Regions from separate parts of the Arthrobacter paludis genome, predicted to be linked through region 3. Evidence: riboswitches for the same ligand, from Rfam matches in the RefSeq annotation. Region 3 holds a riboswitch; each other region holds the start of a gene.
The links. A riboswitch is a leader RNA that binds a small molecule or an ion and turns the genes downstream of it on or off. The one in region 3 is predicted to bind S-adenosylmethionine.

Region 1 (7,362 bases), on a different contig from region 3:
ACGCGGCCCCCGGAGAGGTAGACCGGGGCGCCCCCGCCGGTGAGGAGCTGCTGGACGCTGGTGCCCACGAACCACACGCTGAGTGTCGCGAGGAACGGGGGGATGCGCAGGCCGTAGACGAGCGCCGCGTTCACGGCGCCGACGACGAGACCGAACACCAGGCCGGCCGCGATGGCGACCCACGCGCGGTACCCGTCGTGGATGAGGGTCGCGGCGGCGAGCGCGGCCAGGTCCAGCGCGACGCCGATCGACAGGTCGATGCCCCCGGCGCGCACCGCGATCGTCAGCCCGGTCGCGACGAGCCCCAGCAGGGACAGCTGGGCCAACACGCCCAGCAGGTTCCCGGGCGTCAGGAAGGCCGGCGAGAGCGTGCCGAACACCATGAGGATCGCGGCCAGCGCGACGGGGGCGACCAGGCGGGGAGCCAGTCCGGCGAGGCTGCGGGCGGCCCCCGTCGGCCGCGCGGCTGGACCGCCCGCGCGCTCGGGAGCCGGGGAGCCGTTCCCCGCGGCCGGGACGGTTCGTTCCTGGGTGAGGCTCATCGGGCGCTCCTTCCGCGCAGGGCGACGACGGCGAGGACCAGGAGGATCAGCGTGCCCTTGGCGGCGCCCGTCCACTGGCTGGAGACCCCGAGCAGCGTCAGGCCGTTGGTCAGTCCGGCCACGAAGACCGCGGCCACGAGGGTGCCGGGCACGTTGACCACGAGCCGGCGGGAGAAGACCGCGGACATGTACGCGACGAGGATGATGTCCAGCAGCACTTGGGCCCCGATGCCCGGCACGGCGGCCGAGAGGCGCGACGCGAGCAGGATGCCCGCGGTCCCGCCGAGCAGCGAGCTGAGGACGTAGCTGGCGAACCGGTACCGGTTCGGGTTCAGCCCCGCCACGGTGGCCGCGGTGGGGTTGCTTCCGACGGCGTAGCAGTTGATGCCGTAGGCCGTGCGTCCGAACGCCCACCAGGCGGCCGCGCCGATGAACGCCATCGCCACGGCGGCGGCGGGGACTCCCGCGACGCTGCCGTCGCGCAGCCAGCGGAACAGGCCGCCCTCGAGGGCCGTCTTGACGTTGCCGCTGACGACGAGCTCGAGCGAGGAGGCGATGCCCATGGTGGCCAGCGTGGCCAGGAGCGGCCGCAGCCCCAGGACCACCGCGGCGCCGTTGGCGACGCCGATGGCCGCGGCCGTCCCCAGGGCGGCCAGGACGGCGGTGCCGGCTGGGGCCCCGGCCGTCGCGGCGACGGCGGCGACCGTGCCGGCGAGTCCGGCGACCGCACCGATGGACAGGTCGATCCCGCCCGTGAGGACGTCGTCGCCCCCCGTCGCGATCACGACGGCGAGGCCGATGCCGGCGACCGCGAACACGGTGGCCTGGGTCAGGACGGCCCCGACGTTTCCCGGGGTGGCGAAGTGGGGGGACGCGAGGGCGAACGCGGCCAGGACGAGAACGACGACGGCGTACCCGGCCCAGGCGAGCAGGCCGCGGCCGGCCGCGGTCCGCGGGGAGGTGGCCCCGGGCGCGGGGATGGCGGTGGTGGCGCTCATGCGGGCTCCTTGGTGGTCTCGGCGCCGGAGGCGAGGGCGAGGATGCGGTCCGTGGTGGCGCCCGGCCCGGAGATCTCGGCGACGACGGATCCCCGGTGGAGGACCAGGATCCGGTCGGCGAGGCCCACGAGTTCCTCCAGGTCGACGGTCACCACCAGGACGGCGGCGCCGCCGTCGACCAGTTCGCCGAGGTGGGAGTAGATCTGGGCCCGGCTTCCGACGTCGACGCCGGAGGTCGGTTGGTCCAGGACGAAGACGGACGCGCCGGTGGCGAGCCACCGCCCCAGGACCACCTTTTGCTGGTTGCCTCCGGAGAGGCGGCCGGCGACGGCGGCGCCGTCCGCCGGGCGGACGTCGAGCCGCTTGACGAGACCAGCCGCCAGCGCCCGTTCCTTGGCCTGGGCGAGGAACCCGCCGGCGCGGCTGATGCTGCGCAGGCTCGCCGCGGTGAGGTTCTCTGCCACGGTGTGGCGGGTGAGCAGCCCGTCGCGGCGCCGGTCCGCGGGGACGTAGGCCCCGCCCGCGGCGACGAAGTCGGCGCCGTCCCGGATGGAGCGGCCGTGGACGGCCACCCGTCCGGCGCGGCGGACCGCGCCGGTCACGGCGTCGGCCACCGAGTCGACGCCGGAGCCCACCAGGCCGGTGACGGCGACGATCTCGCCGGGGCGGACCCGCAGGTCGAGCCCGTCCAGGGCCCCGGGAACCCGCAGGCCCTCCGTCTCCAACGCGGTGGCATCCGACCTCGGCGCGCGAGGCTGGCGCGCGTGGTCGAACTCGGTGACGGCACGGCCGACCATGAGCGCGACGACATCGTCGAGGGTGCCCTCGGCTCCGAGCCGGACGTCCCCTGCGTTGCGGCCGTTGCGCAGCACGCTGATCCGGTCGGTGATCTCCCGCAGCTCTTGGAGGTAGTGGGAGACGTAGACGATCCCCACCCCGGTGGCGCGAAGCCTCCGGAGGGTCCCGAAGAGCTGGTCGACCTCGCCGGCGGCGAGCGGGGCGGTCGGCTCGTCGAGGATCAGCACGCTCGGCTCGGCGAGCACTGCTCGGGTGATCTGGACCAGTTGCTGCTGGGCGACGGTGAGCTCGTCCACGAGCAGTCCGGCGTCCACGCGCTGGCCCGTGCACCGTTCGATGTCGGCGGCGGCCCGGCGCTCGAGCCCGCGGCGGTCCAGCCAGGCGGTGCCGGGCAGGTGGCCGAGGTAGAGCTGCTCGGCCACGGTGAGCCGCCCGGCCAGGTGCCGGTCCTGGTGGATGACCCGGATCCCGAGCGCCTCGGCGTCGGCGGGGCGGGCGATCCGGGCGGGGGCGCCGTCGACCTCGATGCCGCCGCCGTCGGCGGCGTACAGGCCGGTGAGGACCTTGATCAGGGTCGACTTGCCGGCCCCGTTCTCCCCGACCAGGCCCAGGATCTCCCCGCGGCGCAGGGTGAGGTCGACGCCGTCGAGGACGCGGGCGGGGCCGAAGGACTTGCCGATGCCGCGCAGGGCGAGCAGCGCGGGCTCAGATGCCAAGGTCACTGCGCACCTGCCCGACGTTGTCCTTGTCCACGAACACGGGCTCGAGGTAGCTCGTGGTCGGGACCTCGTCCTGCCGCCCGCCCAGGTACAGGGCGACGTTGTTCGCGGAGGTGGCGGCCATCTCGCGGGTCTGCTGGGCGACGGTGAACTCGAAGGAGCTCTCCGGGTCGGCGATCAGGTCCAGGGCGCCGGGCTCGGCGTCCACGCCGTAGAGGCCGATGTCGTCGCGGCCGGCCGCGTCGACGGCCTGCGCGGCGCCGATCAGGGGCATGTCCCAGCAGCTCCAGATGGCATCCACCTTGCCGTCGGGCAGGCGGCGCAGCTGGTCCTGGATCTGGCGCTTGGCGTCCTCGATGGTGCCCTCGTACTTGTCCTGCAGCTCGGGCTCGATGATCTCGATCTGCGGGTAGTCCTCAAGCACGAGCTTGAGGCTGTCGTACCGGATCCGGCACGGCGTGACGCCGGGGAAGCCGTTGAAGGCCAGGATCCGGCCCTCGCCGCCGATGTCCTCGGCCAGCGTCCGGGCCAGGGTGGTCCCGATGTTCCAGTTGTCGCTCGTGACGTTGTTGACGCTGTGCTTGGACTGGAAGTCGACCGTGAACAGGGGGATGTCCGCGTCCTCGACCTTCTTCAGCGCCGGCGTCAGTGTCTGCGCGTCGCCGAGGATGACGATGATCGCGTCGGGGCGCTGGGCGACGAGGTTCTCGACGTCCGTCACGTGCTTGCCGTCCTGGGCCTCGGCCTGGGTGGCGATGACGGTGCCACCCAGCTCCTCGATGCGCGCCTGGAGCTCCTCGTACACGACCCGGCTGAAGTCGTGGACGATGTCCTTCGCCGCGATGCCGACGGTCTTTCCCTCGAGGGAGGGCACGGAGGCGGCGGCTTGCGTGGCCTCGGCCGCCGCGCTGGGCGTTGCCCCGGCAGCGGGGGCGGCGCCGGCCGGAGCCGCGGGCTCCTTGAGGGAGCATCCGGTCAGGGCCGCGGATCCGGCCAGGGCGAGCGCGAGCAGTGTGGCGCCCGGACGGCGGCGGGTTGCGGTGGTGGTCATGGTGGGCGTCCTCCGGGTTGGTGCTGGGGAGCCGCGCACACTCCGGCGGCGCCAGGCGGCGTGCCGGTTCGCGTGGAACTCCATCGGTTCTGGCGGTAGCACTCGCCCCTGCGGGGGCCTTGCTGCGGCGTCGACGAGCCAGATCTCTCGGCCGCTCTGGATGGTGTGCCCCGATTCAACCAACGACGACGGTGCGCGTGGCACCCGCCCGTCACATGACCGCCACATGACGCCGTAGGGCGACGCAACGCGTCACGCGGCGCCATCTCCGGGCGACGGGACGGGGCAGGGCGCGTCACTCCGCGTCATGTGACGCGTCCGCACGACCTTTGTTGCGGGTCTGTTGCGCGCGCTCAGTCCCGGGTCGTGGTGTTCGGCGTCCGCTCGTCCTCCAGGAACCCGCGCAACAGGGCCGCCGTGCCCTCGAGGTGCTCGGCCATGCGGGCGCGCGCCGCCTCCGCGTCGCCGGCGAGGATCGCCGCGACGATCGCCGCGTGTTGCTCGTGCGAGTGGGCGATGTTGGGGTCGAGGACCGGGATCCTGTCGAGCAGGTCGCTGGTGGCGGACCGCGCCTCCGCGACCGCCTGCGCCAACATGGGCGAGCCCGAGAGCTCGGCGATGGCCACGTGGAGCCTGGCGTCCAGCGGCCGGTAGTGCGTGGGGTCCGCCCCGCCCACGGCGTCGAGCGCGGCGACCAGACCGGTGCGCTGCTCGGCGGAGAGCCGCGCCATCGCGGCGTGCGCCGCCGCCGCCGGTTCGACCACGGCCCGGAAGACGAGGACGTCCTCGACGCGGGCCGCGTCCTGGCTGCGCAGCGACCGGCCGGGCCCAGGGGCCCGGTCGGAGACCACGGCGCCGCCATACCGGCCCCGCTGGATCGTGATGTACCCGGCGCGCTGCAGTTCTGCGAGCGCCTCCCGGAGGGTGGCCCGGGAGACCCCCAGCTCCTCGGAGAGGTCCCGCTCGGCCGGCAGCCGCGTCCCGGGGGCGAAGACGCCCAGGCGCATCCCGCGCAGCAGCTGCTCGACCGTCTCCTCGAAGACGTTGCCGCGGCGCACCTGGCCGAGGACGCGGAACGCGGCGGCCGCGGGGCTGTCGGCGGACGGTGTCTCGGACATGGTGCAAGCATCGCACAGGCGGCAACGGCACCCCCAATGGTGTGGAAACAAACTTTTAATGGGTCTGCTCCGGCTCAAGCATTGACACCCACTGGTGGCGTGACTCACAGTGGTCAGCAGTCAAAGGACTAATAACAGTCCATTGATCTTCCAACTTCCTCCGCTGGCAGTGAGGCTTCCATGGCACGGACATCCCACATCGATTACGCAAGCGTCGACCACGACTACCTCAAGCACCGCCAGCTCAAACGCGGCGCCGCGGGCTGGGTCCTTCTGGCCGGGCTGGGGGTCGCCTACGTCGTCTCCGGCGACTTCTCCGGCTGGAACCTCGGCCTCGGCGTGGGCGGATGGGGCGGCCTGCTCATCGCGTTCGTGCTCATGGGGATCATGTACACCTGCATGGTCTTCGGGCTGGCCGAGATGTCCTCCACGCTCCCGACCGCCGGCGCCGGCTACGGCTTCGCGCGCCGGGCCCTCGGCCCCCTCGGCGGCTTCGCCACGGGCATGGCCGTGCTCATCGAGTACGCCGTCGCCCCCGCCGCCATCGCCACCTTCATCGGCGGCTACATCGAGGCGCTGGGGCTGTTCGGCATGACCAACTCCTGGCCCGTGTACCTCGTGGCGTACGTCGTCTTCATCGGCCTGCACATCTGGGGCGTCGGCGAGGCCCTGAAGGTCATGTTCGGCATCACCGCCATCGCCGTCGTCGCGCTCGTCATCACCGCCGTCGGGCTGGCGCCGCACTTCGAGGCGGCCAACCTCTTCGACATCGTCCCCGACGGCTCGGCCGGCTCCAGCGCGTTCCTGCCCTTCGGCTTCTCCGGCGTCCTGGCCTCGTTGGTGTTCGGCATCTGGTTCTTCCTGGCCATCGAGGGCGTCCCGCTGGCGGCGGAGGAGTCCGCCGACCCCCGCAGGGACATGCCGCGCGGCATCATCGGCGCCATGATGATCCTGATCGTCTCCGGGGCCGCGATGCTGGTCCTGGTCCCGGGCACCGCCGGGGCCGCCGCCATGGCCGGCTCCGACTCGCCGCTGCCGGAGGCGCTGCGGGCGGTCAGCAACCCCGTCCTGGCCGACATCGTCAACTACGCCGGGCTCGCCGGGCTCGTCGCCAGCTTCTTCTCCATCATCTACGCGTACTCGCGCCAGCTCTTCGCCCTGTCCCGCGCCGGCTACCTGCCGCGGTTCCTCTCGGTCACCACCGGCCGGCACACCCCGTGGGTGGCCCTGGTCGTGCCCGGCACGGTGGGGTTCATCCTCGCCGCCGCCACCGGCAACGGCGGTCTCCTGATCAACATCGCCGTCTTCGGCGCCACCCTCTCCTACGTGCTGCTGAACCTCAGCCACATCATGCTCCGCGTCCGCGAGCCGCACCTCGAGCGCGGCTACCGCACCCCGGGCGGCACCGCGACCACCGGTGTGGCGCTGGCCCTGGCCGTCGTGGCCCTCGTGGCGACCTTCGTCGTGGACGTCCTGGCGGCGACCATCACCGCCGCCGTCTTCGCCGCCGCCCTCGCCTACTTCTGGTTCTACAGCCGGCACCGCCTGGTCGCCAACGCCCCCGAGGAGGAGTTCGCGCTCCTCGCCGAAACGGAGAAGACCCTCAAATGACCGCACCGCTGATGACCGACACGACACCGAGGACCACGATGAACCACCCCCGCAACGACAAACTGCTCACCCGAGACCAGCTCTGCGACGGCATCCGGGCCGGCGAGATCGACAGCGTGATCCTGGCCTTCACCGACATGCAGGGCCGCCTGCAGGGCAAGATCGTCCACGGCGGCTTCTTCCTCGACTCCGTCCTGGACCACGGCGCCGAGGCGTGCAACTACCTCCTCGCGGTGGACACCGACATGAACACGGTGGACGGGTACGCGGTCTCGAGCTGGGACACCGGCTACGGGGACATGGTCTTCGACCTGGACCTCGACACCGTCCGCCGGGTGCCCTACCTGGACAAGACGGTCATGATCCAGTCGGACCTCTCCTACACCTCGGGCGAACCGGTGGCCGTCTCCCCGCGCGGCATCCTCCAGGCCCAGCGGGCCCGCGCCGGCGGGCTCGGGTTCCAGGCCCTCGCCGGCACCGAGCTCGAGTTCATGCTCTACAACACGAGCTACGAGGACGCCCAGA
Region 2 (7,362 bases), on a different contig from region 3:
GCAGCTCCGGCAGCAGGCCCTCGATGACGTCGTCGTAGGAGCCGGGCAGGATCTGGTTGATGATGTTGATCCCGTCGACTCCGGCGTCCTGCCAGCGCTCGAGCTCGTCCGCGATCCGCTCGGGCGTCCCGGCGATCTGCTGGCCCTTGGCCCGGTAGTGGGCCAGATCCCGCAAGGTCGGCCTGCCACCGGGCACCGAGGCGATCGCGGCCTCCAGGATGCCGCGCGCGCCCTGCGTCTGGATCTCCCCGAGGGGCGTGTCCAGGTCCAGACCGCCGAGGTCCACCCCGAGCCCGCCGCCAATGTGGGCGATCACCGCATGCGGGTCCAGGTACTCGTCGAACTCGGCCTCCCGCCGGCGCACCTCGGCCTCCGTGCTGCCGACGACGAACGACAGCCCGGCGAACACCTTCACGTCCCCGGGTGCCCGGCCTGCCCCCGCCTCGAGCGTCCGCAGCTGGGCCACCTGCTTCCGCACGTAGTCGGTATGCGGCGCGAACAGGAACGTCGCCTCGGCGTGCCGCGCGGCAAACGCCCGGCCGCGGGGCGAGGACCCGGCCTGGAACAGCAGCGGCGTGCGCTGCGGGCTCGGCGCCGCGAGATGCGGACCCTCGACCCGGTAGCGCGGCCCGCGGTGGTGGATCTTCGCGACGCCGGCCGGGTCGGAGAACAGCCCAGCGGCCTTGTCGGCGCGCAGGGCGTCGTCGTCCCACGACCCCTCCCACAGCTTGTAGGCGACTTCGAGGTACTCCTCCGCGGCGTCGTAGCGGGAGTCGTGCTCGGGCAGGGTGTCGTGCCCGAAGTTCCGGTACGTGTTCGCCAGGACGCTCGTGACGATGTTCCACGCGACGCGCCCGCCACTGAGGTGGTCCAGCGTGGACATCTGCCGCGCGAACTGGAAGGGCTCGGCCTGCACCGTGGAACTGGTCAGCGCCAGCCCGATGCGCTCGGTGGCCCCGGCCAGTGCGGAGACGAGCACCAGCGGGTCGTTCGACGGCACCTGGAGCCCCTTCCGGGCCAGCGACGCCCACCCGCCCTCGTGGTCCCCGTACAGGCCGGCCACGTCGGCGAAGAACATCGCATCGAAGGCCGCGCCCTCCAGCCTCCGCGCCAGGTCGGTCCAGAGGGCGAGCTCGTTGTAGCGGTGCTGCTGCGCGTCGGGGTGGCGCCACTGCCCGCCCAGGATGTGGCCGGGCGTGTTCATCAGGAACGCGCTCAGCAGCAGGCGCGGGCGCGCGGGCGCCACCTAGCCCGCCTCCCCGGGGGACGACGGCGGGGCCGCCGCAACCGTTCCGGCCGCGCCGGTCCCGGCCGCCCCGGCAGCCGTGCCCGCGCCCGTGGCCTCGCCGATGGCATTCAGCCCGGTCGGGACCGTCCCGTTGACGTGCCAGTCCCCCACGGCGCGGGCCTTGAACACGGCGGGGTTGTGCGTGGCGACGGTGCGGGCGTTGCGCCAGTGCCGGTCCAGCGCCTTGCCGCGGCTGGTGGCGGAGGCGCCGGCGACGTCGAACAGGGCGGCCGTGGCCTCGAGCACGAGCGGCGGCAGGGCCACGTGCGCCTTCTGGGACGCGAGTTCCGCCCGGAGGTAGGCCTCCTCCGGGGACAGGCCGAGCTCCGGGTCGAACGCGGCGTCGAGGTCGCGGGCCGCCGCCGCGACGAGGGCCTCGGCCGCGTAGACCTTGGCCGCGATCAGGCCGACGTGCTCCTGGATGATCGGGTCCTCGCGGAAGAGGCCCGAGCCGGTGTTGAACGTGCGGGTGCGCGCGGCCACGAGGCCGGAGGCGTCGCGCAGGGCGGCGCGGCCGATCCCGGCCAGGACCGCCAGCAGGCACAGCTGGAAGAACGCGGGCTCGAGGGTCGTCGCGACCTTGCGCTGGAGGATGTCCGCCGCGTCGACCTCCACGTCCGCGAACTCCGCCGTCCCGGTCCCGGTGAGCGGCTGGCCGAACCCGTCCCAGTCGTCGTGGATGGTCACGCCGGGCGCCTCGCGGCGCACGAGCGCGTACTGGCGCCCCTCCACCCCGTCGGTCGAGGCCATCACGACGACCCAGTCCGCGAAGATCGAACCGGTCGTGTAGTACTTCGTGCCGTTGAGCAGCCAGCGCGCCCCGCGGCGGCGCAGCCGCGTGTTCGTGGTGCCCAGGGCGTTGCCGCCGCGCTCGGTGGCGGCGTTGCCGAAGATGTCCCCGGCGAGCACGCGCGGGTACCAGCGGTCCCGGAACGCCGCGTCCTGGTCGGCGATCGTCTCGACGAACGCGAAGTGGCTGCGCAGCAGGTGGGACACGTTCGAGTCGGCCTCGGCGAGCTCGACGAGCAGCCGGAACAGGTGCTCGCGGGTAATGTCCTCGCCCCCCGCGGCGGCCGGCACGCGCAGGGCCGTGAACCCGGCCTCCTGCAGCCAGCGGACCTGCTCGAACGGCAGGACGTGGTCCTGTTCGCGTGCGGCGGTGCCGGCGGCGATGCGGGTGAACAGCGGGCGGAAGCGCCCGGCGAGCTCGGCGTAGCGGGCCTCGCCGGAGGCGGTCGTGGTGGTGGCGGTCTCGGTCATGGTGGCGGCTCCTCGTGGCGGTGGCTAGCGGGCGGCGGGCTCGCGGTCGGCGCGGCCGGGCCCGCCGTGCGCGGCGGCGGCCTCCCGGGGGGCCGGGGCCTGCTCCGCCTCGTTGTCGGGGCCGACGGCGGCGCCGCCGTCGTCCGCGCCCCAGCGCGAGGCGAGGTCGCGGTGGCGGGTTTCCGGCGCCAGCAGGGTGGCGACCACCGTGATGAGCCCGACGCCGACGATGTACGCGACCACCCAGATGGGGTCGCCGCCGCCGGCCGCGAGCAGCGCGGTCGCGACGAGCGGGGCCAGGCCGCCGCCCAGGACCGAGCCGAGCTGGTAGCCGATCGAGACGCCGCTGAACCGGACGCGGGTGGAGAACAGCTCGGAGAAGAACGCGGCCTGCGGGCCGTACATGGCGTCGTGGCCGATGTTCATGCCGAGCACGACGGTGAGCAGGATCAGCAGCGTGTTGCCGGTGTCCAGCAGGGGGAAGGCCGGGAAGACGAGCGCCGCGCTGAACACCGCGCCGAACAGGTAGGTGCGGCGGCGGCCGAAGCGGTCGGAGGCCCAGCCCCACAGCGGGACGGTCACCAGGCCCAGCGCGGAGGCCACGAGGACCGCCGTCAGGCCGGTCTCCCGGGAGATCCCGCCCTGCGCGAGGTAGGTGAGGATGAAGACCGTATAGACGTAGTAGTAGGCGTTCTGGGCGATGCGCAGCGCCGTGGTCAGGGCGATCTGGCGCGGGTGCGTCTTCAGGCTCTCGAGGACGGGCCGCGGGGCGACGCGCTCCTCCGTGACGACGCGGCGGAACTCGGCGCTGTCCTCGACCTTGAGCCGGATGACGAGGCCGACGGCGACGAGGACCAGGCTCGCCACGAACGGGATCCGCCAGCCCCAGGACAGGTACGCGGCCTCGGACAGCGAGGACTCGAGCAGCAGCAGCACGCCGGTGGCCAGCAGCATGCCGGAGCTCGGGCCGATCTGCGTGGCGCTGCTGGTGAGGCCGCGGCGGCCCGGGGCGGCGTGCTCGACCGTCATCAGGGCCGCCCCCGCCCATTCCGCGCCGTAGCCGATGCCCTGCAGCACGCGCAGGAGCAGGAGCAGCAGCGGGGCGAGCGCGCCGGCGACGGCGTAGGTGGGCAGCAGCCCGATCGCGGTCGTCGCGAGGCCGGTCAGCAGCAGGGACCCGACGAGCACGGCCTTGCGCCCGATCCGGTCGCCGAAGTGCCCGCCGAGCAGTCCGCCGACCGGGCGGGCGACGAAGCCGACCGCGTAGGTCGCGAACGCGGCGATGGTGCCGACGAGCGGGTCGGCCGGCGCGAAGAACAGCGGCCCGAAGACGGTGGCGGCGGCCAGCCCGTACAGGACGAAGTCGTAGCCCTCGATCGTCGTGCCGATGAAGCTGGCGACGGCGACCCGGGTGGTGGTGCGCCGGGAATGCGCCGGCGCGGGGGCGGTGGTGCTCATGGTTTCCTCCTCGGTTGCCCGGGGAGAGCCGGCCCAGCCCGCGCACCGCCGGCGGCGCGGACCGCGGCGGGACGCGCTGGGGGTGGGGCGTCTCCATCGGTCCTGGCGGTAGCACCGTCCCCGGCGCGCAGGGCGCGGGGTGGTTGCTGCGGCGTCGTCGAGCCAGGTCTCTCGGCCGCTCTGGATGGTGTTGTGCCCGCCGTGGCGGGTCCCTCCAGTGTGGCGCGGGATCTTCGACCTGGCCCAGCCGCGGGGCCCCCGGACGCAACGTTTCGACGCAATCGGGCTCAGCCGCCGAAGATGACGCGTTCGTGACGCCTTGGTGACGCCCCGCGCCGTCACATGACGCGGCGCCGTTGACGCCGCGGTCCGGGCGCGCGATACTGCGCCCGGGCCGCGGTCCCCGGTCAGGCCACGGGCGCCCGTTCGGCGGCGGGCTCCCCGGCCGGCGCCGCCGTCGTCCCCCGGGCGCGGCGGCCGTAGCGGAGGCGGAAGAACACGTAGCAGCCGAGCGTGAACGGGATCCCGAAGTACAGGGCGGCGACCTGGGCGGGGTCGAACGCGATGCCGATGACGGAGACGAGGCAGAACGCGAACGCGAGGATCGGCACCCACGGGTAGGCCGGGGAGCGGTAGGCGAGCGTGGCGGGGTCGCCCCCGGCGCGGAGGAACTGGCGGCGGTGGAAGAAGTGCGCGGCGGCGATCGACATCCACACCGCCACGGTCGCGAATCCGGCCACCGAGACGAGCACGAGGTAGACGGTCTCCGGGGCGACGACGCTGGACACGAGACACGCCATGGCGGCCCCGATGCTCACCAGCAGCGCGTTCAGCGGGATGCCGCGGCGGGTGACCCGGCCCAGCGCGGCCGGCGCGTGCCCCTCGGCGGACAGCGAGTGCAGCATCCGCGCGCACGAGTAGAGGCCGCTGTTGCCCGCGGAGAGCAGCGCCGTGATGACCACGAAGTTCATGGCGTCCGCCGCGAACGGGATGCCGATGGCCTCGAAGACGGTCACGAACGGGCTCTCGCCCAGGGTGGCCTCCTCGTAGGGGACGACGGCGGCGATCACGGCGATCGCGCCCACGAAGAAGATGACTAGCCGCAGCACCGTGGTGCGCATGGCCTTCGGGATGGCGCGCTCGGGGTCGGCGGTCTCCCCCGCCGCGACGCCGATGAGCTCCGAGCCGGAGAACGCGAAGAACACGGCCAGCACGGTCACGAGCACGCCCGTGGCGCCGTTCGGGAACAGGCCCTGGTCGGTGGAAAAGTTCTCGAGCGGGCCGGGGAACCCGCCGGCAGCCATGGGGTGGAAGCCGAGCAGCGCGGCGCCGCCCAGGATGATCAGGCCGACGACGGCGGCGACCTTGATCAGCGCGAACCAGAACTCCGTCTCGCCGAAGACCTTCGCGGAGACCGCGTTCATGGCGAACAGCGCGGACGCGAACGCCAGACACCAGATCCAGACCGGCACGTCCGGGAACCATCGCTGCATGAGCAGCCCGGAGGCCGTGAACTCGGAGGCCAGGGCCACGGCCCAGGTCAGCCAGTACAGCCAGGCCGTGGCGAAGCCCGTGGCCGGGCCCATGGTGCGGGCCGCGTAGATGTGGAACGCGCCGGAGACCGGGTAGCGGACGGCGAGCTCGCACAGGCAGGACATCACGAGGTAGACGACGACGGCGCCCGCCAGGTAGGCGATGATCGAGCCGAGCGGGCCGGCCTGGCCGATCGTGTACCCGGAGGAGACGAAGAGCCCGGACCCGATGACGCCCCCGAGGCCGATCATCACCAGGTGGCGGGACTCCATGGAGCGGCGCAGGCCGCCGTTGGCGGCCGCGTCCACCTCCTCGGGCGTGGGGGCCGGGGCCTCCGGTTGCGGGCGGGCAGGTGCCATGGTTCCTCCACGGGTCGCGGGACGGTGCTGCGCCCGCTCCTCCGGGACGGCCGGCGGCGGGGCGTGATCAAGCTAACAGCGGTCCGCGGCGGCCCCTCCCCGGCCCCAGCGATGGGCGGCGTCGGCGGCGGACCGGGCGGGCCGAGCACCAGCAGCGCTGGGGCACGGGGCGTCATCCTCCGCCGCCGTCGCGGGCGGAGGGCCGCGTTAACGACGGCGGCGCCGCCCCCGGGTGGGGACGGCGCCGCGGCGCGGGCTCTGCCCGGCGGCTGGGCCGGTCGCTAGCCGACCAGGCTCTGCGAGCCGATGCGGTACTTGGCCGCGCGGTGGGAGTCCTTGACGCGGTCGCCGGCTCCGAAGAGCTTGTTGCGCAGCGTGCCCGGCGCGTAGTCCTGCGGGTAGGCGCCGCGGGCCTGCAGCTCGGGCACGACGAACTCGACGACGTCCTCGAACGAGCCGGGCGTGATGGCGTAGGCCAGGTTGAAGCCGTCGACGTCGGTGTCGTCCACCCACTCGATGAGCTTCTCGGCGACCTCGGGGCCGGAGCCGATGGACACGGGGCCGAAGCCGCCGACGCCGATCCACTGCGCCATCTGGCGGATGGTCCACGGCTTGTCGACGTCGCCGGAGGCCTTCTTGAAGTTCTCGACGGAGGACTGGATGGCGTTGGATTTCACGTCCTGGCCGATGACGCCGTCGAGGTCGAACTGGGACATGTCGATGCCGGTCCAGCCGGAGAGCAGGGCGAGGGCGCCGTTGATGTCCGTGTAGGACGCGTAGTCCTCGTACTTGGCCTTCGCCTCCTCGGTGGTGGCGCCGGTGATGACGGTCTGCATGGCGTAGATGCGGATGTCGTAGCGGTCCCGGCCGGCGGCCTCGGCGGCGTCGCGGATCTTCGCGACCGTGTCCCGCAGGATCTCCTTGGTCGGCGAGTTCACGAACACGGCCTCGGCGTTCTCGGCGGCGAAGCGCATGCCGCGCGGGGAGGCGCCGGCCTGGAACACGACCGGGGTGCGCTGCGGGCTGGGCTCGGTGATGGCGATGCCGGGGACCTTGAAGTACTTGCCCTCGTGGCGGATCTCGTGGACCTTCGACGGGTCCGTGAAGACGCCGGACTCGCGGTCGCGGACCACGGCGTCCTCCTCCCAGGAGCCCTCGAGGAGCTTGTAGACGACCTCGAGGTACTCGTCCGCGTGGTTGTAGCGCTCGTCGTGCTCGAGCTGGTCCTCCTGGCCCATGTTGCGCGCGGCGGAGGGCAGGTAGCCGGTCACGACGTTCCAGCCGACGCGGCCCTTGGTGAGGTGGTCGAGCGTGGCCATGCGCCGGGCGAACGGGTACGGGTGCTCGTAGGCGGTGCCGGCGGTGATGCCGAAGCCCAGGTTCTCGGTCACGGCGGCCATGGCGGAGACGAGCAGGATGGGGTCGTTGACGGGGACCTGCGCGCCGGCGGAGAGCGGGATCTCG
Region 3 (7,362 bases):
GGCGGCGAAGCCGTCCAGGTTCTCGGCGAAGTACTGGACCATGTCGTTGCGCTCCGGCTCGCCGTGGACCAGGACGTCCAGGCCCAGTTCCTCCTGGAGCCGGACCACGCGCCCGATCTCCGCGCGCAGGAACTCCTCGTACTCCGCCTGGCCGATCGCCCCGGAGCGCACCGCCGCGCGCGCCTTCCGGACCTCCCCGGTCTGCGGGAAGGACCCGATCGTCGTGGTGGGCAGGGGCGGAAGCCCGAGCCGGGCCTGCTGCAGGGCCGCCCGCTCGTCGGCGGGCACCCGGCGGAAGTCCTCGTCCGTCAGCGCCGCGAGCCGCTGGCGGACGCGGTCCACGCGCACTCCGCCGAAGTCGGCGCGGTGGGCGCGGGCCGCGTCGGAGTCGGCGACGGCGGCGGCGATGGCGTCTCCGCCCGCGGCCAGGCCGGTCGCGAGCGAGCGGACCTCGGCGACCTTCTGGTCCGCGAAGGCCAGCCACCCGGCGAGGTGCTCCGGAAGGTTCCGCTCGGCCGCGACGTCGTGCGGCACGTGGAACAGCGACGTGGAGGTGGCCACGGAGACCCCTCCGGGAGCGGCCGCGCGCAGGCCAACCAGCACCTCCAGGGAAGCGCGCAGGTCGTTGCGCCACACGTTGCGCCCGTCGACGATCCCGGCGACGAGGCGGGTAGCGGAGGGCAGTCGCAGGTGCCGGGCGGTGGGGACGTCGCCGCGCACCAGGTCGGCGTGCACGGCCTCCACGCCGGCCCGGGCGAGGACCCCCAGCGCGGCCCCGGGCTCGGCGGGGTCGCCCGCGGTGCCGTAGCCGGTGGTGACGAACAGGGCCGGGCGGGCCCCGCCGTCGCCGGGCGCAGCGAGGGCGCGGTACGCGCGTTCCACCGGCCCGCCCTCGCCGGCCAGCGCGCCGCCCCGATCGGTCGCCAGGCCCGGCTCGTCCAACTGCACCCAGTCGGCCCCGGCCTCGGCGAGGCGGGCGAGGATGCCCCGGTAGGCGGCGACCACGTCGTCCAGCCGCGACAGGGGGTCGAACCCGTCCGGCGAGCCGTCCTCCGGCTTGGACAGCAGCAGGTAGGTGACGGGGCCGACGAGCACCGGCCGCAGGGCGACGCCGAGACCCCGGAAGCGGGCGACGATCGCCTCGAGCCGGTGGGCCAGCGGCGCGAACGGGGTCTCGGGGCCGATCTCCGGCACCAGGTAGTGGTAGTTCGTGTCGAACCACTTCGTCAGCTCCAGCGGCGGCCGCTCGGCGTCGCCGCGGGCGAGCGTGAAGTACGCGGCCGTGTCGACGGACCCGTCCTCCCCGGCGAGGTCGGCGAAGCGGCCCGGCAGGGCGCCGAGCGCCGCCGTGGCGTCGAGGACCTGGTCGTAGAGGGCGAAGTCGGCCGGGATCGAGGAGTCGTCGGTGCGCAGGCCGAGCTCGGCGAGCCGCTCCACGGTCGCGTTCTGGACGGCGCGGTCGGCGCGGTCGAGCCCCTCGGCGTCGAGCCGTCCGGCCCAGTGGGCCTCCAGGGCGCGCTTGAGCTCGCGGGTCCGGCCGATGCGCGGGTAGCCGAGGACGGTGGCGGCCGGGAAGCCGGGGGCCGGGGTCTGGTGCTGGGCGGTCATGGTTCTCTCCTGGGTGGTGTGGTGGTTGTGGTGGTGGGTCGGTCCGCCGGTCAGGCGGGGACGCCGGCGGCCCGGTGGGCCGTGCCGGCGAGTCCGAGGGCCTCGACGACGTCGAGCGATCCGCGGTGGTCGTTGAACGTGTACAGGTGGAGGCCGGGGGCGCCGTCGTCGAACGCCGCCCGGGCCAGCCGCAGGGCGGCGTCGACGCCGATGCGGCGGCGTGCGCCGTCGTCCGAGGCCGTCGCGAGCCGGTGCAGCAGCGCCGGGTCGGGGGCCAGGCCGGTGAGCTGGGCCAGGCGCTCGAGCCGCCGCTCGCTGTCGAAGGGGATGATCCCCGGCACGATCGGGATGGTGACGCCGGCGCGGCGGGCGGCCGCGACGAGGCGTCCGTAGCGGTCCGGCTCGAAGTAGACCTGCGTGATCGCGAAGTCCGCGCCGGACCGCTCCTTGGCGAGCAGCACCTCGAGGTCGTGCTGGAAGGACGGGGACTCCGGGTGGTGGTCCGGGTAGGCGGCCACGCCCACGGACAGGCGTCCGCCGGCGAGCGTGGCCCCGTGCCGCTGCTCCACGTCGCGGATCAGCTCCACGAGGTACCGGGCGAACGGCAACTCGCCCCGGTCGACCCCGGGGTCGGTGGGCAGGTCCCCGCGCAGGGCCAGGACTCCGCGCACGCCCAGGCCGAGCAGCTCCCGGACGGTCCGGTCCAGCGACCGGGTGGTCTCCCCGACGCAGGTCAGGTGCGCCACCGGGCGCAGGCGGGTCTCGTGCATGAGGTGCCTGAGGAAGTCGAGCGAGGCGCGGCGCCTGGACGGGGAACCGTTGCAGGTGACGGACACGTAGTCCGGCTGCGTGGCCTCGAGGGCCTCGACGGTGGCCTGGATCCGCTCCGGCGCCACGCCGGCCCGGGGCGGGTACAGCTCGTAGGAAAGCGACGGCGGGGCCGCCGCGGTGGTCGTGGTCATTCGTCCTCCTCGCGGGATCGCGAGGGAGTGCACGGCATCGGCGCGGGGCCCGCCCGGGCGCCGACGATGTGTCTCCATCGCTTCTGGCGGTAGCACCGTTCCCGGACCGTGGGCCCCGGATGGTTGCTGCGGCGTCGTCGAGCCAGATCTCTCGGCCGCTCTGGATGGCTGGTGGGTCCATGTCACCGCGCCGCCCGGGATGCGGCAAGTTCCCGGCGGCGGCGGCCGTCACGCGGGCGCACATGACGGATCGTGTCCCGGCGGGGCGGCCCGCGGGCGTCACACCCGGGCCGCGCCCGCGTCACATGACGGGCCCGTGACGCCCGAGGGAGGGCACGCAAAAAGGCGGGGCTCCCCTCGGGGAGCCCCGCCTATCGGTGGGGGGTGGGCGGCGCGGGCCGCCGGCGCCTCCTAGTCCAGCCCGCGCAGGTCGAGCGTCAGCGCGGTCTCGCCGCCGGCGTCGAGGACCACCGGGATGCCCCAGTCCTGCTGGTACAGGTGGCAGGCGGCGTGGTCGGGGATCTCCCCGCCGGGCTCGCCGTCGCACGCCGCGGCCCGGGCGGTGATGTGCAGGACGCCCTCGGCGACGTCGGGGTTGAGCACCAGCGTGCGGGCCAGGCCCACGGACGTGCCGGCGCCCTCGAGCAGCAGCTCCTCGGGCGAGGAGGAGATCTTCAGCTGCGTCGGGTCGCCCCAGCGGTCGTCCAGCTTCTGGCCCTTCGGCGCGGCGAAGCGGACCTCGAGGGCGTGCTGGCCGGCGGCGACGGGCGTGCGCGGGCGGGCGGTCTGCGAGGCGCCCTCGTCGACGGTCAGCGCCTCCTTCGGCAGGGGCACCCGCACGAGCTGGTGGCGGTTGGTCTCCACGACCAGCAGCACGGCCTCGCCGTCGACGGAGCCGTCCAGCAGCACGTCGGAGGGCTCGGCCAGGCCGCGGGCCAGGGTGGAGACGGTCCCCGTGGCCGGGTCGTAGCGGCGCACGGCCCCGTTGTAGGTGTCGGCCACGGCGACGGAGCCGTCGGGCAGCGCGGCGACGCCCAGCGGGTGCTGCAGGCGGGCCTGTCCGGCCTCGCCGTCGCGGAACCCGAAGTCGAACAGGCCGGTCCCGATCGCGGACGCGACGGCGTCCACGCGGCCGTCGTCGCCGAGGCGCAGCACGCGCAGCGCGCTGGTCTCCGAGTCGGCGACCCACACGTCGCCCCGGGCGTCCACGGCGAGGCCGGACGACTGGGCGAACCAGGACCCGCCGGCGGGGCCGTCGGTCAGCCCCTCCAGGCCGGTGCCGGCGAAGACCTCGAGCGCGCCGGTGGCCGGGTCGAAGGAGAAGATCTGGTGCGTGCCGGCCATGGCGACGACGACGCGCCCGGCCTTCGCGCTCCACACCACGTCCCACGGCGAGGACAGGGAGGTGTTCAGCGGGTCGGCGCCGAGGTCCCACACCCAGGCCCCGGCGTCGTTCGCGGCGTCCCCGGCGGCCCGGGCCGTTTCGACGTCCAGCAGGCGCTGGACCCCGTTGCCGGCCACCGTGACGACCTCGCCGGTGCCCAGGGAGACGCCGCGCAGGCGGTGGTTGACCGTGTCGGCGACGACGACGTCGTAGCCCACCCGGGCCGCCACGTCGGCGGGCAGCAGCGCCAGGCCCTGGGGCTCGTTGAAGCGGGCCGCGTCGGGGCCGCCGTCGGCGTGGCCCTTCGTCCCCTCGCCGATGGTGCGCACGACGGTGGACAGGTCCCCGGCCAGCTCGACGAGGCGGTGGTGGCCCGAGTCGCCGACCAGGAAGTTGCCGTTGGGCAGGGCCGCGACCTTGCCGGGGAAACGCAGGTCGCCCTCGCGCGCCGGGGGCGGCACGTAGGGGCCGGTGCCGCGGTGCAGCGTCCCCTTGGCCTCGTGCTCGGCGACGAGCTCCTCGACGAGGATGCCGAGGCCGTTGGCGTGGCCCTCCCCCGTCAGGTGGGCGGCGATGTAGCCCTCCGGGTCGATGACGACGAGCGTCGGCCAGGCGCGGGCGGAGTAGGCCTGCCACGTGTCCAGCTCCGGGTCGTCGAGGACCGGGTGGTGGATCTCGTAGCGCTCGACGGCGGCGGCCAGGGCGTCCGGGTCCGCCTCGTGCTCGAACTTCGGCGAGTGCACGCCCACGATCACCAGCTTGTCGCGGTGCTTCTCCTCGAGCGGGCGCAGCTCGTCCAGCACGTGGAGGCAGTTGATGCAGCAGAACGTCCAGAAGTCGAGGACCACGATCTTGCCGCGCAGGTCCTCGAGGGTGACCTGCTTGCCGCCGGTGTTGAGCCAGTTGCGGCCCACCAGTTCGGAGGCGCGGACCCGGTAGGAGGCGCGGACGGACTCGGTGGCTGGGGTGGGGGTGTTCATGCTGCTCCTGGACGCTGTCGGCTGACGTTCTGGTTCCAACGCCATTATCCCCGCGGCTGTTCCCGGCGCCGCCCCGGATGACGGCGGACGACGGCGGGGGCGCCGCCGTCGTCCCCCGCTACCCGCCCGCTTCGGCGAGGGTCGCGTCGAGGATGCCCGAGGCCATCTCCGCGAAACGGCCGTCGTCCAGGCCCCTGGTGCCGATGAAGGAGACCATGGCCACGTGCCCGTCCCGCTCCCCCATGAGGACCAGCGCCTGCTGCTGGAGGGCCTGGCCGTCGCGGCCGCGCGTCCACAGCAGTGCCGAGTCGACATCGGCCCCGGAGACCTCCGGCGCGGTGCTGGTCAGCGGCACCGTCTCCGGGACCACGCCGCCGTTGCCGGTCTCCTGCTGGATGTTCAGCGTCACCTGGGAGCACTCGCCGAGCATCCGCTCCACCGTGGCGTAGTGGGCGTCCAGCGCGGCGCGGTCGTCGACCGGGGCGACCTCGACCGAGCCGGTGACGGAGGCGCCCTGCGTCGTGAAGTCGGTGCGGGCGGCGTCGGCGGACTGCTGCCCGGGAGCCCACGAGAGCTCCTCGACCACGCCGCGGCACGTCGAGGGCGCGACGACGACGCCCTCCAGGGCATCGGCCGGCGCCTCGCGGAGGGCCTTGAGGTCCGCGGACGCGGCGGGGGCCGCGAGCCCGAAGCCGAGGGCCGCCGCGGCGGCGATTCCCGCGTCGACGGCGGCCTGGGCGCGCGGCGACCCGCCCCGGTCCGCGGCCGGCGCGCCGGACCCGGAGCCGCCCGGGGCCGCTTCGGGCGGGACGGCTGCCCCGGTGTCGACCCCGGCGTGGGGGTCGGCCGGCGGCTCGGCGGGGGCCGCGCAGGCGGACAGGGCCAGCAGCGCGGCCGCGCCGGCCAGGGCGGCGCGCAGGGGGCGGGGGCGGTTAGCGGCCACGGCGGTCGATCTCCTCGTCGTGTTGCTTCAGGTCGGCGAACATGCGGTTGTAGGCCTCGAGCTCCGCGTCGTCGTCGCGGTCCGCCTGCCGGTCCCGGCGGCGCGACTCGCGGGCGTCGTCGCGGCTCCACGCGAGCGCGACGCCGAGGGCCAGGACGAGGGTCGGCACCTCGCCGATGCCCCACATGGCGCCCGCCCCGGCGCGCTGGTCCTCGAGGGCGCTCGGGCCCCAGGGGCGCCCCATGTTCCCGAACCAGCTGGCCTGGATCAGGGACTCCTGGCCCATGATCGAGACGCCGTAGAAGGCGTGGAACGCGACGGTGGCGAGCAGGATCAGCAGCCGGATCGGGTAGGCGGCCCGCCGGGGCAGGGGGTCCCCGCCGATCATGGTCAGCGCGAAGATGTAGCCGGTGAGCAGGAAGTGCAGGTTCATCAGCTCGTGGCCGATGTGCTCCTCCATCGCGAACCGGAACAGGTCCGTGTTGTAGAAGACGATGATCGACCCGGCGAAGTTCGCGGCGGCGAACAGCGGGTGGGTCACGAGCTTCGAGAACCAGGAGTGCACGAGCACGAGGATCCACTCCCGGGGCCCGCGCGTGCCGTCGAGGCGCGCCGGCAGGACCCTCAGGGCGAGCGTGACCGGGTTGCCGATGACCAGGAAGATCGGCGCGACCATCGTCAGCGCCATGTGGCCGACCATGTGCATCGAGAACAGGACGATCCCGTAGACGGCGGGCGCGCCCGAGGTGAGGTAGACGAGCACGGCGAGGCCGACGTACCAGGAGACCAGGCGCATGACGGGCCACCGGTCCCCGCGGCGGCGCAGGAGCACGACGCCGCGCGTGTAGGCGACCGCGAGGAAGATCGCGACGGCGAGCCAGAGCCAGTCGACCCGCCACACGGTCAGCCACTCGGTGGGCCCGAGGGCGGGCGGCAGGTCGTACCCGGTGAGGAGGCGGGCCGGGGTGGGCGTCGGGGGCAGTTCCTCGGGAATGGGCGGGGGCGTGCGGGTCAGGGCCGTGGCAACGCCCATGGTCGCCGCCATGATCGCGGCCTCCACCCCGATGATGCGCCAGGCCGCGGGCAGGGCCCCGATCCTCCCGCCCTCGAGCTGCGGAATCGTCAGCATCCGGTGCCCGAGCCCCAGCAGCCCGAGCAGGAGCGTGAGCAGCGCCTTGACCACGACGAGCTGCCCGTACGGGGTCGCGAGCAGGTCGGACCACCCCGCGAGGCGGATCGAGGCGCTGACGATCCCGGAGACGAGCACCAGCGCGAACGCGACGGTGGCGAGGGCGGAGAACCGGCGCAGGACGGTCCCGGCCAGCACGGGCCGGGTACCCGCGTAGCGGCCCGGCGCCGGAGTGCCCAGGAGGCCCGCAATCGCGGCCAGGCCGATGATGCCACCCACCCAGAGGCAGATGCCGGCCAGGTGCAGGAGCATCCCGTTGACGGCGCCCCAGTGGTCGTCGCCTCCCGCCGCGTGCC
Region 4 (7,362 bases), on a different contig from region 3:
TCGCCGGGGCGAGCTTCGTCCTCTGGGCTGTGGGGATGTGGTGGATCCCCCTCCTGGTCGTCTTCGGCATCTGGCGGCACCTGGTCCGCCGGTACCCGCTGCGCTACGAGACCGGCCTGTGGAGCATCGTCTTCCCGCTGGGCATGCTCTCGGCGGCGACCATCTTCTTCGGGCGCCACGAGGGGATCGGCGTCATGGTGCGCACGGGCGAGGTCGGCGTGTGGATCGCTGCGGCCGCCTGGGTCGCCGCTGCCGCGCTGATGCTGCAGGCGTGGGTCCGGTGGTTGCGGCGGGGGCGGACCCTGGCCGGCTGAGCCCGCCGGGACGCGCCCCGGCAGGCCGCCTCCACCGGCACCGCCGGACCGGGCCTCCCTTTCCGCGTCCGACCGGCCGTCGTACAGTGGCACGCACAGGGATCGGCCCACCACCGAGGAGCAGGCCATGACCAAGGCGCACTTCGAACCGCGCCGCGAGCCGGCGGTCATCCACGTGGCCCAGGCGCGCACCGCCGTCGTCCGGGCCACGGACATGTCCTGGGGAGAGATGCGCGGGTTCTACGACCGGGCCTTCGCCGCGATCTCCCGCGTCCTCGACGCCGAGGGGCTGAGCCCGGTGGGCCCGGCCTTCGCCCTCCACCACCGCCTGCCCGATGACACGGCCGACCTGGAGATCGGCTTCGCGGTGGACCACCGCCTCTCCGGGGAGCACCCCGCCGGGGACGGCCTCGTCGTCGTCCCGTCGGTCCTGCCCGAGGGGGCGGTCGCCATGGTCAGCCACCTCGGGCCCTACGACGGGCTGCCCGGCGCCTGGCAGTCGCTGGTGGACTGGGCCGCGCGCAGCGGCCACGAGGCGGGGCTTCCGCTGTGGGAGGTCTACGTCACGGAACCCGGCCCCGATGCGGACCCGGAGTCGATGCGCACGGACCTGTTCCTCCGGGTCAAGGACTAGGGGCCGGCCCGCCGTCGGCCGCCACGTGGTGGACGTCGCCGGCCGCCATCGGGCGCGCCGGCGGTCCGGCGAGCACCCGTTGCCGCGTGACCGCCAGGTCGGGGCCCACGTGCACCAGCGTTCCCGGCTCGATCTCCTCCCAGGGCAGTGCGGGCCCGATGCGCTCGCTGGCGATGACGACGCCGGCGTGCCCGGCCAGCGTCCCGGCCCGGACGCGCATTCCCTCGCTGGTCGTCGCCTCGGGGACCGCGTCGCCCGCGGACTGGCGCAGGAGGAACAGGCTCTCGGTGTCCGGGTAGCGGAACGCCCACAGGTCCGTCGCCGTGGCGAGGAGGAAGTTCAGCGACCGGACGGGCAGCTGCTCCGCAACCCAGCCGACGGCCGCCCGGATTCCGGCGGCCGTGTCGCCCGCGGCGCGGATCTCGCGCGTGACCAGAGCGAACAGGCGCTCGGAGTCGGTGCCGCCGCGCACCAGTCCCAGGTCTGGACCCAGGTGCCCTTCGAGCCGCTCCAGGTCGCCGACCGTCCCGTTGTGGGCGAAGATCCTGCCCTCCAGCTCGAAGGGGTGCGTGTCCTCGACGGCGCGCCGCCCGGCCGTGGCGTGCCGGACGTGGGCGACGAACGTCGTCGACCAGCGCTCGCGGCCGGCCCGCGCGAAGCCCAGGTCCTCGTAGGCGGCGATCGGGCGCTTCTCCACCCTGGGCGTCCCGTCCTCCCGGAACGTGCCGAGGCCGGTGCCGTCGGGGTGGGACCGGGACTGCGCGAGCAGGCCGTCCGGCGCCTCGAGCAGCCAGAACGTGGCGCGGACCCGCGCGTCCCCGGCGGCGAGCCCGAGCAGCCGGCACATGGCTAGAAGCCGCCGCCGTCGGTCGCCATGTTGTTGAACCGCGAATAGTGGCCCTGGAACGCGACGACGATGGTCTTCGTCGGGCCGTTGCGGTGCTTGGCGACGATCACGTCGGCTTCGCCGGCGCGCGGCGATTCCTTGTCGTAGACGTCGTCGCGGTGCAGCAGGATGACCATGTCGGCGTCCTGCTCGATCGAGCCGGACTCGCGCAGGTCGGAGACCATCGGCTTCTTGTCGGTGCGCTGTTCGGACCCGCGGTTCAGCTGCGAGAGCGCGACGACGGGGACCTGGAGCTCCTTGGCCAGCAGCTTCAGGGCGCGGGAGAACTCGGAGACCTCCTGCTGGCGGGACTCGACCCGCTTGCCGGAGCTCATCAGCTGCAGGTAGTCCAGGACCACGAGCTTGAGGTCGTGCTTCTGCTTCAGGCGGCGGCACTTCGCCCGGATCTCCATCAGGGACATGTTGGGCGAGTCGTCGATGTAGAGGGGCGCGTCGTTGAGCCGGCCCATCGTGGTAGCGATCTTCCCCCACTGCTCGTCCTTGACCGTGCCCTTGCGGAGGTCCTGGAGGCCGATGCTCGCCTCCGCCGAGAGCAGGCGCATGGCGATCTCGTTCCGGCCCATCTCGAGGGAGAAGAACACCGTCGTCTGGTTGTGCTTGATCGCCGCCGAGCGGGCCCAGTCGAGTGCGAAGGTCGACTTGCCCATGGCCGGACGGGCCGCGATGACGATCATCTGGCCGCCCTGCAGGCCCTGGGTGAGCTCGTCGAACTCGTAGAAGCCGGTCGGGACCCCGATCATGCCCTCGCCGCGGCTGCCCGCCGACTCGATCTCGTCGACCGTGCCCTCGATGATGTCCCGGAGGGGCACGTAGTCCTCCGCCGTGCGGCGCTCGGCGACCTTGAAGATCTCGGCCTGCGCGTCGTTGACGATGGCGTCGACCTCGCCGTCCTGCGAGTAGCCCATCTGCACGATCTTCGTCCCGGCCTCGACCAGGCGGCGCAGCACGGCGCGCTCGCGGACGATTTCCGCGTAGAAGCCGGCGTTCGCGGCCGTCGGGACGGACTGGATCAGCGTGTGCAGGTAGGCCGGCCCGCCCACGCGGGTGATTTCGCCGCGCTTGGTCAGCAGGTCGGAGACCGTCACGGCGTCCGCGGGCTCGCCGCGGCCGTAGAGGTCGATGATGGCTTCGAAGATCGACTCGTGCGCCGGCCGGTAGAAGTCGACCCCCCGCAGCGCCTCGACGCAGTCGGCGATGGCGTCCTTCGACAGCATCATGCCGCCGAGCACGCTTTGCTCGGCGACGAGGTCCTGCGGGGGCGTGCGCCCGAAGTCCGACTCCCTGGCGCTGGCCCCCGATTCCGTCTGCGTCAGCGACACCGTATCCCCTTCCCGCTGAGCCGGCGGCCGCGTCGCGGCCGCACCGGCACCCCACCAGTATCCCAGCCGGCACCGCCGGCGGGCGGTCCGGTGCCCCGGCCGTGGATTCGGCGGGCCTGTGGATAGTGGGGGAACCCCGCAACCATAGGCCCGCCCCCGGGGATCGCCAAGCGAGTTATCCACAGGAGGTGTGGATGAGCTGTGGGCATTACGGCGTGTTGTGTGCACAGCTTGGGGAAGAACCTGTGGATTGAGAACTATTTTTCGAGATAATCGCCGTTTGACTAGGCGTTTCTTGTTTCCACTGTTGTGGATTGGAACTCTATGGGTGTCGGGCGTGGCGCGGATGGTCCGTGGAAAACCCGTCGAATCCGGTCTAGTCCAGCGGTTTATCCACGGCCCCACCGCGGTTTTCCACAAGCGCGGGTCCACGTGGCGGGGAGGGCGGGTCCTCCGGCGGCCCGCCGCCGGCGTTCGGATGCGGAGCGTGTGGCCGTGGTCCCGCCCGCGTCGGGGACCGGGCATCCGCCTGCGCCCCGGCATACATTCCGCAGGCGCGGGCCCAAGACCCGTCCCGGGGCCGCCGATCCCCCGGGCGATCGATGCGGCCGTGGCCAACGGCACCGGACGCGCGGACGCCGAGGCGTCGCTGCGGCGCATCGGGGACCCGACGGGCGCACCCCGGTGACGTGGGGGCAGGGCAGCGTCGGCTCCGGGCGCTGCCGGTTCCCGGACGCGACCACGCGCGCCGGCGAGATGTGCGCGGTGGGCTTCTCCCCCGTGCGGGGAACCCGGCTCTCGTCGGCGTGCTCCAAGGGCCGGAGGCGGCCCTCCACGGGGGGTTGGCCCGGAGGCCTCGACGAACCTAGACCAGGGCGTCGCGGCGCAGCGTGTGGAACCCGGAGTCGTGGAAGACCAGCGGCGCCTCGGCGCCGTCGAGGGTGGAATGCCCGTGGACGCGCAGCAGCACCACCGTGTGGTCGCCGGCGGGGACCTCGTTCTCGACGGAGCAGTCCAGCCACAGCGAGGCGTCCTGCAGGAAGAGCGCGCCCTCGTCCGTGGAATCGAGCTTGAGGCCGGCGAAGCGGTCGCCGTCCCGGGAGGCGATCTGGCGGCACACGCCGTCGTGCTGCTCGGAGAGGATCGAGACCCCGATGCGCCCCGCCTGGCGGACGAGCGGCCACGTGCGGGACGTGTTCTGGACCGCGAACATCACCAGCGGCGGCTCGAGGGAGACCCCCACGGTGAAGGAGGACGCGACGATGCCCTGCGGCTCCCCGTCCACGATCGCGCAGAGCGCGGCGATGCCGGAGGGGTAGCGGGCGAACGAGCTGCGGAGGGCCAACGGGCTGAGGTCCTGGGAGAGCGGCATGGTGCGTCCTTCGCGTTGGGCACACCGCGTACCACCAAAGCGGACCGCGGGTGCGGTACTTGCCGTCCGGGGGCTCCCGGAGGCCGAATCGTCACCTGGAGCACCCCACTACCGGTAGAGGGTTGCCGGCCAACCAGCCAGGGCTTGTCGTTGGCTCTCTTGATTCGTTCTCCACGCTACGGGCCCCCACAGGGGCCGTCAAAGGGGGCCCGCAACATTTCGCAAGACGCGAGGGGGCCCCGCCTGGACAGGCGGGGCCCCCTCGGGGTGGCCCGGACCGCCGGAGGCGGTGGGCCGTGCGGCGCGGCGGCCGCGGTGGTTACTTCTTCTTCGCGGCGACGACCTGCAGGTCGACCGTGGCGGAGACGTCCTCGTGCAGGCGCACGGTGGCCTGGTAGTTGCCCAGCGACTTGACGTGCTCGGGCATCTCGACCATGCGCTTGTCGATGGAGCCGAGGCCGGCGGCCTCAACGGCCGCGGCCACGTCGGACTGCTTGACGGTGCCGAACAGGCGGCCGGCCTCGCCGGCCTTGACCTGGATCTTCACCGGCTGCGAGCCGAGCTTGGCCGCCAGCGCCTGCGCGTCCTCGAGGGACGCGACGGCGCGCGCCGCGCGGGCGTTGCGGATGTCCTCGACCTGCTTCTCGCCACCCTTGCTCCAGGTGATGGCGAAGCCGCGCGGCAGGAGGTAGTTGCGGGCGTAGCCGCCCTTCACCTCGACGACGTCGCCGGCGGTGCCGAGTCCGGTCACTTCGTGGGTCAGAATGAGCTTAGCCATGGTGTGTTCCCTCTTTCCTTAGCCGCGGCCAGCGCCGGAGTAGGGCAGCAGGGCAACCTCGCGCGCGTTCTTGATCGCCAGGGCGATCTTGCGCTGCTCCTGGACGGAGACACCCGTGACGCGGCGGGCACGGATCTTGCCGCGGTCCGAGATGAACTTGCGCAGCAGGGTGACGTCCTTGTAGTCGATGACCTTGATGTCAGCGGCCTTCAGGGGGTTGGACTTTGGTTTGGGCTTACGGAGTTCAGCCTTAGCCATCGTGGAGCTCCTCTATGGTTGGAGCCCGCAGACCGGGTCTGCGGGATGGTGGATGTTGGTTGTTTCTAGAAAGGCGGTTCGTCGTCGCCGGAGCTGTTGCCCCAGCCGGCGTTGCTGCCGGCCGACGAGGACCACGGATCGTCCGCGGGCTGGTTCCAGCCGCCGCCCTGGCCGCCCTGGCCGGGGTTGCCCCCGCCGAAGCCGCCGGACTGCTGCTGGCCGCCGAACCCGGCGTTGCCCCCGCCGAAGCCGGAGTTTCCGCCGCCGAACCCGCCGCCGCCACCGCCGGAGCGCTGGGCGCGGGTCACCTTCGCGGACGCGTACCGCAACGACGGGCCGATCTCGTCGACCTCGAGCTCGTTGACGGTGCGGCGCTCGCCTTCCTTGGTTTCGTAGGAACGCGACTTCAGCCGGCCCTGGGCGATGACGCGCATGCCCTTGGTCAGCGTCTCGGCGACGTTCTCCGCGGCCTCGCGCCACACGGAGGAGCGAAGGAACAGCGTTTCGCCGTCCTTCCACTCGTTCGTCTGGCGGTCGAAGGTCCGCGGCGTGGAGGCGATGGTGAAGTTCGCCACCGCCGCGCCCGAGGGCGTGAAGCGGAGCTCGGGATCAGCGGTGAGGTTGCCGATGATCGTGATGACGGTCTCGCCTGCCATGGTGCCTCCTGGCGTCGGTTACTACGGGTGCGGAACCGCGGGAACTACTTCGCGGAAACCTTCTGGTCCTCGGGACGGGTGATCTTGGTGCGCAGGATCGTCTCGTTGAGGTTCAGCTGGCGGTCCAGCTCCGCGGACGTGGCCGGAGTCGCGGTGAAGTTGACGACGGCGTAGATCGCCTCGGACTTCTTCTTGATCTCGTAGGCCAGGCGGCGGCGACCCCAGATGTCGACGTTGTCGATGCTCCCGCCGTCCTTGCGGACGACCTCGAGGAACTTGTTGAGCGTCGGGTCGACGGTACGCTCGTCGACCTCGGGGTCGATCAGCACCATCAGTTCGTAAGCACGCATGTGAACCCACCTCCTTTGGGCTAAGCGGTCACGGTCTTTCCGTAACAGGAGGTTCTGTGCGTTGGCGTTCGCCTTGCCCGGGGCGGGCAAGGCACAAACAGCCTGCACCATCCTACCCGATGGCCCGGCACCACCCTAAACGGGCGAGACGCCCCTCACCGGGCCCCGGGCGGGGCCCTGTGGACGGCCGCGGGACCCGGTGGAGGGGACGACGCCGGCGCCGGCTACGCGCGGAAGAACTCGGCGGCGATCCGGGCCAGCCGCAGCGGGTCCTCCACGGCGCACATCTCCCGCGCGGAGTGCATCGAGAGCAGCGCGATGCCCACGTCCACGGTGCGGATGCCCAGGCGCGTCGCCGTCAGCGGCCCGATCGTCGACCCGCAGGGGACGGTGTTGTTGGAGACGAACTCCTGGTAGGGGGAGTCGGCGGCCGCGCAGAGGCGGGCCCACAGGGCGGCGCCGTGGGCGTCGGTGGCGTAGCGCTGGTTGGCGTTGATCTTCAGCAGCGGGCCAGCCCCGGCCAGCGGGCGGTTGGCCGGGTCGTGCCGCTCGGGGTAGTTCGGGTGCACCGCGTGCCCTGCGTCCGCGGAGAGGCAGACGGAGTCGGCGTAGGCGCGGGCGCGGTCCGCGGCGTCGGCGCCGAGGGAGGCGGACACGCGCTCCAGGACCTCCTGCAGGAACGGGCCGGACGCGCCGGAGCGGGTGGCGGATCCGATCTCCTCGTGGTCGAACGCGGCCATGACGGCGATGTGCCCGCCCGGCGCCCCCTCGGCC

Region 1: another riboswitch for S-adenosylmethionine. It lies ahead of AC1Q5D_RS14330 (substrate-binding domain-containing protein); the one in region 3 lies ahead of AC1Q5D_RS00690 (methylenetetrahydrofolate reductase).
Region 2: another riboswitch for S-adenosylmethionine. It lies ahead of AC1Q5D_RS17150 (MFS transporter); the one in region 3 lies ahead of AC1Q5D_RS00690 (methylenetetrahydrofolate reductase).
Region 4: another riboswitch for S-adenosylmethionine. It lies ahead of AC1Q5D_RS13495 (flavin reductase family protein); the one in region 3 lies ahead of AC1Q5D_RS00690 (methylenetetrahydrofolate reductase).

Annotation. Positions count from the first base shown of each region.
Region 1 covers NZ_JBXAEW010000017.1:51,013-58,374, forward strand. Annotated here, with positions in the region: gene AC1Q5D_RS14315 (ABC transporter permease) at 1-542, opposite strand, end outside; gene AC1Q5D_RS14320 (ABC transporter permease) at 539-1,540, opposite strand; gene AC1Q5D_RS14325 (sugar ABC transporter ATP-binding protein) at 1,537-3,054, opposite strand; gene AC1Q5D_RS14330 (substrate-binding domain-containing protein) at 3,044-4,108, opposite strand; SAM riboswitch class I at 4,186-4,275, opposite strand; gene AC1Q5D_RS14335 (FadR/GntR family transcriptional regulator) at 4,462-5,226, opposite strand; gene eat (ethanolamine permease) at 5,407-6,837, shown strand; gene AC1Q5D_RS14345 (glutamine synthetase family protein) at 6,834-7,362, shown strand, end outside.
Region 2 covers NZ_JBXAEW010000026.1:20,708-28,069, forward strand. Annotated here, with positions in the region: gene AC1Q5D_RS17140 (NtaA/DmoA family FMN-dependent monooxygenase) at 1-1,246, opposite strand, end outside; gene AC1Q5D_RS17145 (acyl-CoA dehydrogenase family protein) at 1,247-2,548, opposite strand; gene AC1Q5D_RS17150 (MFS transporter) at 2,573-4,006, opposite strand; SAM riboswitch class I at 4,097-4,197, opposite strand; gene AC1Q5D_RS17155 (amino acid permease) at 4,414-5,898, opposite strand; gene AC1Q5D_RS17160 (LLM class flavin-dependent oxidoreductase) at 6,180-7,362, opposite strand, start outside.
Region 3 covers NZ_JBXAEW010000001.1:131,473-138,834, forward strand. Annotated here, with positions in the region: gene metE (5-methyltetrahydropteroyltriglutamate--homocysteine S-methyltransferase) at 1-1,608, opposite strand, end outside; gene AC1Q5D_RS00690 (methylenetetrahydrofolate reductase) at 1,659-2,570, opposite strand; SAM riboswitch class I at 2,642-2,741, opposite strand; gene AC1Q5D_RS00695 (NHL domain-containing thioredoxin family protein) at 2,982-4,934, opposite strand; gene AC1Q5D_RS00700 (hypothetical protein) at 5,053-5,877, opposite strand; gene AC1Q5D_RS00705 (bifunctional copper resistance protein CopD/cytochrome c oxidase assembly protein) at 5,867-7,362, opposite strand, start outside.
Region 4 covers NZ_JBXAEW010000015.1:65,739-73,100, forward strand. Annotated here, with positions in the region: gene AC1Q5D_RS13475 (tellurite resistance/C4-dicarboxylate transporter family protein) at 1-314, shown strand, start outside; gene AC1Q5D_RS13480 (GyrI-like domain-containing protein) at 442-948, shown strand; gene AC1Q5D_RS13485 (class II glutamine amidotransferase) at 938-1,795, opposite strand; gene dnaB (replicative DNA helicase) at 1,798-3,174, opposite strand; gene AC1Q5D_RS13495 (flavin reductase family protein) at 4,040-4,546, opposite strand; SAM riboswitch class IV at 4,597-4,711, opposite strand; gene rplI (50S ribosomal protein L9) at 4,866-5,324, opposite strand; gene rpsR (30S ribosomal protein S18) at 5,343-5,582, opposite strand; gene AC1Q5D_RS13510 (single-stranded DNA-binding protein) at 5,648-6,238, opposite strand; gene rpsF (30S ribosomal protein S6) at 6,283-6,588, opposite strand; gene AC1Q5D_RS13520 (M18 family aminopeptidase) at 6,813-7,362, opposite strand, start outside.